Regions from separate parts of the Pseudoalteromonas sp. Ld19 genome, predicted to be linked through region 1. Evidence: predicted binding sites of a transcription regulator. Region 1 holds the regulator's gene; the other holds the start of a gene.
The links. Region 1 encodes ArgR, which controls arginine synthesis, uptake and breakdown. Its sites were predicted from a motif close to ANTGAATANNTATTCANT; they were not measured.
Positions count from the first base shown of each region.

Region 2: the regulator ArgR is predicted to act here: its motif matches at 1,670-1,687, upstream of gltB (glutamate synthase large subunit).

Region 1 is NZ_JBISHA010000022.1:190,745-194,360, reverse strand. Features, by position in the region: gene ACJJVZ_RS17760 (Dyp-type peroxidase) at 1-398, shown strand, start outside; gene argR (transcriptional regulator ArgR) at 573-1,040, opposite strand; gene ACJJVZ_RS17750 (hypothetical protein) at 1,046-1,231, opposite strand; gene mdh (malate dehydrogenase) at 1,266-2,198, shown strand; gene ispB (octaprenyl diphosphate synthase) at 2,272-3,243, opposite strand.
Region 2 is NZ_JBISHA010000021.1:224,792-228,407, forward strand. Features, by position in the region: gene gltB (glutamate synthase large subunit) at 1-1,568, opposite strand, end outside; gene ACJJVZ_RS12945 (efflux RND transporter periplasmic adaptor subunit) at 2,678-3,616, shown strand, end outside.

The DNA.
Region 1 (3,616 bases):
TTGAAGATCAAGGCAGCTATATTCATGTACAGCGTTATAAGCACGATTTAACAATGTGGCAGCACTTATCATTGAGTGAGCAAGAGCAAATAATGGGGCGTACGCGTCTTGATAATACGCTTATTACACCTACTGTAGAAACCTCTCATGCTGTGCGTAGCGAGCTAAAAGACGAAAGCGGGCAACCGCTATTATTAAATCAGAGCATGCCTTACGGTGATGTTTACGAGCAAGGGATGTTATCTATTTCCTGCGCCTCGACAGGAACAGCATTTGAAAAAGTACTGAAAAGCCGTTTAGGTGAGAAAGAGTGTTATGATCAGTGGCTTGATTTCACTCAAGCCGACATGGGTTCTGCTTTTTTTGCACCCTCTATAGGATTTTTAAAGCAGCTTTAATTTTTTAGCTTGTTATACCAACCGGCATAAATATCTGAACAAGTTAACGAATTAAATCACTCTATAACGTTGTTAAAAATTTTTTATTTAGAGCAACTAGATATAAAAATCTTTGCCTAGTTATAGCGCAATTTCCTTATCGTTAAATAGACCCCATATATAAACCGGTTGGTATTAAACGTTATCGAATAATAGTCTTACGCGCTCTAGTGTGACGTCTATTTCAGATATTTTTGCAGGTGCAATGAATATTGTATCGTCGCCTGCAATGGTCCCTAGCACGCCATCTGCTTTACCTAACGAATCGAGTAAACGCGCAATAAGTTGAGCAGCCCCTGGGCTTGTGCGAATAATGATCATCATTTCGTTGTGCATAATGTCGATTACTAATTGGCGTAATGGGCTCTTTGCCGTGGGAACGCCCATTTCTGCAGGTAAACAGTAGACCATTTCTTGTTTAGCGTTACGTGTACGTACCGCACCAAACTTACTTAGCATCCGAGATACTTTGCTTTGGCTGATATTATCAAAACCTTGCTCTTTTAACGCGTCAACTATTTCGCCTTGAGAGCCAAAATTCTCTTCTTTTAAAAGTGATTTAAATGCTTTTACCAGTGCTTCTTGTTTATCTTGCGGTTGCATAGTCTTTATTCATTTTTGTTATTTATGTCGTAAATTCTACACAATAATGAATAATTATGCAGTAGTTGTTTAGTTAACTTGCCAGTTTGATGCGATAAACCAATAAAGTTTACAACTATGGTCGAAAATATACCTGAAATACACAGGATAAATTTGTTTTTAGTCGCTAATTTCATTATCTTAAGAGCCACAAATATTTCCTACCTCAAATGACGGAGAATTCCAATGAAAGTTGCTGTATTAGGTGCTGCAGGCGGTATCGGCCAAGCATTGTCTTTATTATTAAAAACAGGCTTGCCAGCTGGCTCTGAATTATCACTTTATGATGTTGCACCAGTAGTACCAGGTGTTGCGGTTGACCTTTCTCACATCCCAACAGATGTTAAAGTAGCAGGTTTTGGCGCAGATGAACTAAACAAAGCGCTTGAAGGCTCTGACATCGTTCTTATTCCAGCGGGTATGCCACGTAAACCAGGCATGGACCGTGCTGATTTATTTAATGTGAATGCTGGTATCATCAAAACGTTAGCAGAAGGCATTGTTGCTAGCTGTCCTAAAGCGTTAGTTGGTATTATTACTAACCCAGTAAACGGCACCGTTCCAATTGTTGCTGAAGTATTCAAAAAAGCGGGTACTTACGACGCTAAACGCGTATTCGGTATTACTACGCTTGACGTTATTCGTTCAGAAGCATTTGTTGCTGAGCTAAAAGGCGTAGACGTAGCAACAGTGAAAGTACCAGTAATTGGTGGTCACTCTGGCACAACTATCCTGCCTCTACTTTCTCAAGTTGAAGGTGTTTCTTTCACTGATGAAGAGGTTGCTGCACTTACTCCACGTATCCAAAATGCAGGTACTGAAGTTGTAAATGCTAAAGCAGGCGGTGGTTCAGCTACGTTATCTATGGGCGCTGCTGCTGCTCGTTTTTGTATGTCTTTAGTTAAAGGCCTACAGGGTGAGGAAGTTGTAGATTACGCGTACGTTGCTGTTGAAAATGGTGATGCAGAGTACTTTGCACACCCAGTACGTTTAGGTAAAAACGGCGTAGAAGAAATCCTTTCTTACGGCGAACTAAGCGCATTTGAAACAAAAGCAAAAAATGACATGCTTGAAACACTGAAAAAAGACATCAAAGAAGGTGTTGATTTCATGGCGTAATAGCCGGTTTGAGCAAAAAAAAGCCTGCATTTGCAGGCTTTTTTTTGCTCAGAATTAAGTTCACACTGTGTAACTAGTGGTCGCGATTAACCGCAATTCGGGCAAGGCTTATGAGAGCTTGCTTATAGTCAGACTCAGCTAAAAAGTCTAAACACGTAATGGCTTTGTCAGCTTCAAGCTCTGCTTTTTGCATTGTAAATTCTAGCGCGTTGGTTTGTTTAAGTGCAGATAAAATTTCTTCTAAATGATCCATGCCATTACTGTGTTCTATTGCATCACGAATGAGTTGTGTTTGTTGCTCATTACCGTGCTGCATAGCATAAATAAGCGGAAGCGTTGGCTTACCTTCAGCTAAATCATCGCCAATGTTTTTACCTAATTGGTCGGCATCTGCGTTGTAATCGAGTACATCATCTACTAACTGAAACGCGGTGCCTAAATGCATACCGTATAGGTTTAGTGCATCAAGCGTAGCTTGATCTTGCTCTGTAATGATCGCAGCAAGGCCGGTGGCTGCTTCAAACAACTTAGCTGTTTTAGAGTAAATAACCTGCATATAGCTAGCTTCAGTTGTATCTGGGTCATTACAGTTCATTAATTGCAGTACTTCACCCTCAGCAATTATATTGGTTGCATCGGCAAGTATTTGCATAATTTGCATTTTGCCTAGGCCAACCATTAGCTGAAATGAGCGAGTATAAATAAAATCACCTACAAGTACGCTCGCAGCATTGCCAAATTCAGCATTTGCAGTAGGCGTGCCACGACGCAAGTTTGATTCATCTACAACATCATCATGTAATAGCGTTGCTGTATGAATAAACTCAACAATTGTCGCAAGCGTTATATGATCTTTACCCTGATAACCGAGTGCTTTGGCTGCTAAAATAGCTAACATTGGACGAACACGCTTGCCGCCACTATTAACTATATACAAACCAAGCTGGTTAACTAACGCCACATCTGAACGCATTTGCGCATGTATAAGTTGATTGACGTCATTCATATCGCTTTTGATTAACGCCTGGATAGCTTGTATATCCATTGATCTCCGAGCCAATTTTTATGTGTGAACGGCGCAGATTGTACAACAAAAAATGCACTAGCTCGATATTTTGTGACGATTGATTGAAAAAACACTATTAAAGTATTGAATAGAGGCTTAATTTGGCAAAGTAACTGATTAATTGATAATCAAAATGCACTGTCAGTTAAGTTTAATTATTATACTGTAACGCTCCTAGTTAGCTGCGATAGTTTATTTTAGCTAATGGTTAAAAAGCGCTTGGCAAAAGGGCTAATTAATATAAAATGGAGGAAATAATGAATTGTCCTCAATGCAGCTACTTTTTATTCGTTTTAATTACAAAAGAGGGTTGCTAGTTTTTTCGCATTAGCGTAAACTTCGCGCCCTATCG
Region 2 (3,616 bases), on a different contig from region 1:
TCTCGAAGTGGGTCGATTGGTGGATTTGTTACTTGCGCAAATTTTTGGCGGAAGTAATCATACAGCGAGCGATGCCCTTCACTAAGCACAGCAAATGGCGTGTCGTCACCCATAGAGCCTGTGGCTTCTTGGCCGTTTTCACCCATTACGCGAATAACGCTATCAAGCTCTTCGTTGGTATAACCAAACATTTTTTGGTATTTAGCCAGTGTTTGATCATCAAACGAGCGATTACCCGCATCTTGCTCTGTAAGTTCTTCAAACGGAGTAAGGCGTTTAACATTTTCTTCAAGCCATGACTTATAAGGATGACGAGATTTCAAATCTTGATCGATTTCATCAGAGTGCCAAATTTTGCCAAGCTTAGTATCTATAACTAACAGTTCGCCTGGTCCTACGCGGCCTTTCTCTACCACTTCATCGGCTGTGTAATCCCAAATACCCACTTCTGATGCAAGGGTAATAAAGCCATCTTGTGTAATTACATAACGCGCGGGGCGCAGTCCATTTCGGTCTAAGTTACAGGCTGCAAAGCGGCCATCCGACATAACAATACCCGCTGGGCCATCCCATGGTTCCATGTGCATCGAGTTAAAATCATAAAATGCACGTAAATCTTCATCCATTGCACGGTTTTTCTGCCACGCAGGGGGCACAAGCATGCGCATAGCACGGAATAAATCCATGCCACCAGCTAAAAACAACTCAAGCATGTTATCTAGGCTTGATGAATCAGAACCGGTTTCGTTTACAAACGGCGCTGCGCTTTGTAAATCAGGAATAAGCGGTGACGCAAACTTATACGAACGTGCGCGTGCCCACTGGCGGTTACCTTCAATAGTATTAATTTCACCATTGTGTGCTAAATAGCGAAAAGGTTGAGCTAAAGGCCAACGCGGCTGAGTATTAGTAGAAAAACGCTGATGAAAAACACAAATCGCACTGGTCATTCTAATATCAGCTAAATCTAGATAAAAATTAGGTAAATCTGCAGGCATCATTAAGCCTTTATAGATAGTTACCAAACCAGATAGACTTGCGATATAAAAAGCTTCGTCATCAACAATGCGCTTTTCAGCACGGCGGCGCGCTATGTATAAGCGACGCTCTAAATCTTTAGAGCGCCAACCTTCTGGCGCGCTAACAAAAATTTGTTCAAAACCAGGTAATTGCTGTACAGCAATAGGACCCAGCATTGATGGGTCAGTTGGTACTACACGCCAACCTAAAATATTTAGCGTTTCTTTTTCTAATTCTTCACTAAGTATTTTTTTTGCAGTCTGTGCTAAAACGGGATCTGAATTTAAAAAAATCATACCCACAGCATAATTCTTACCTAAATGCCAGTTGTGCTCACCAGCAATAGCACGAAAAAAACTGTCTGGCTTTTGCAATAATAAACCGCAGCCATCACCTGTTTTACCGTCAGCAGAAATACCGCCACGGTGCTGCATACGATCAAGCCCCGTAATCGCGGTGCGAATAAGCCGATGACTAGCCTGACCATTAACTTGGGCAATTAAGCCAAAACCACAATTTTCTTTTTCTAACTTTGAGTCATATAACATAGACCCCTCCCCTTGCTGCACTGTTAGCGTGAATGAACTGCTCGACGATTTGCTAACAGCCGGTCAAAACTAGCCTCTATCTTAAATAGAGTCAATAGCATTTTGAATACATATTCACATTCTTGAATATTTCTCACTTGATGGCAAGATTTCTTTTACATCTATTTTTTTAACATTTAGCTGTATTTTGGCGGTTATTTTTTCATGACACTGGTGTCAAGTTTAACATTTTGTAAAAACAGGCAAACAAAAAGCGTCAGTTTACGTAAGCGTAAACCAGCCATTCAGTGAATAAATATTCAATATAACTTATCGAATACAATTAACATTTAGATAGTTTTATGGTATTTGCATCACTTTACGACTTAACATCTCTCTTATTTACTTGTAATTAGTATAGTTAACCTGAACTCTGGATAATAAATCTATCTCGAGCAGCTATTTTCAGCGCTAACTGCGTTTAATTTACTGAAAATCACTGGCTAGAGAAAATAAATTTAAATATCACCATGATTCAATTCGTTAGTAAATCTCTTAACTAGAGCTCAGGTTAGTTATTAATTTGTGTGGCATTTTAGGGTCTGTTGATCTTTCAAGATTAAATTTGCAGCAGTCTGTTTGGTATTTAGGCAAGGCAGAGCCTATGGTGTGTGGTTATTCCCCATAAATGGGCGATAACGTAGCATTAATGACAAACAGGTGCTGCCCAAAGGGTTCTTCCTAGGAGCTATTTACTCTTTGTTGCTCGGTTTTTACTTAGCCCACTCGGTTACAAACCTCGCGCCGCGATTAAATAGCCCCTAGATTGAACGAATTTCAATCTACAAAGGTCAACACGCCCTAGTCTTTTAATAGTGGATTTTTATTTACCAAACTGTCCGCAGCGGACACTATTTATGTCCGCGTACATATTAACAATCTCGTAAATAAAAAAATCTATTATATTTCAAACTCTTAAATGTTGGCATATTACTGGTATAGAACACCATAGATTCGCTAATTGGAATAACTATGTTTACCCTCAGTTTATTTTTGGTATCACCTATCGCCGCTATATGCTGCGCGACGGTTGTGCTGCTTTGCGAAAAGTATACAAAATAGGATTTATGATGATTAAAGACACGAGTGCACAAGACGTCCAGGTAAAAGCAGCTATTAATTATAAAAAATACATCATTGCTAGTGTGATTAGCTTGCTAATCGGTTTTGTGTGTATTCAAACTCTAATGGCAGGCAACGGTGCAGACACATCAATTAGTCGCGCAAAATTACAAATTGCAGTGGTTCAAGTAAAAACGCTCATACGGGATATCGCTGCCAGCGGTAAAATTGTTGCAGCAAATGCCCCTCAAATGTATAGCCCTGAACGGGGATTTATAGATTTAAAAGTCAAAGCGGGCGATACCGTAAAAGAAGGTGACACACTTGCGCTACTTCAAAGTCCAGAGTTGACAAATGAATTAAAGCAACAAGAGTCTGTACTTAAAAGGCTCGAAGGTGAACAACAAAGACAACATCTGCAAGCAAGGCGCCAAACACTGGCATTAAATAAAACTCTTGATATGGCTGAGGTAGAACTAAACGCAGCCAAACGTGAAAATCGTCGAGCGCAGTTATCAATACAAAAGCACTTAATTAGCCAAATTGATCTTGAAAAAGCAGTTGATGATCTATCCCGAGCAAAACTCACCTATAAGCATGCACAACAAGAGGTATCACTTGCCAAAGATACACTCGCCTTCGAGTCACAAGCCGCTAAAAGTGATGTGACTCGTCAGCAGCTTATCGTTGATGATTTAAATCGAAAAGTAAGTAATTTATCAATTAAAGCTACCGTTACAGGGATCGTAGGTAACCTATTAGTGCAACAAAAAGCCGCCGTAACACAAAGCCAGCCACTAATGACACTCGTTGATTTAAGTAATTTTGAAGCAGAGCTCCAAGTACCTGAAAGTTATGCCAACGAATTAGGACTCGGTATGGAAGTAGAGCTTAAGCTAGGCAGTGAAACCGTGATGGGTGTTTTATCCGCTATATCACCCGAGGTA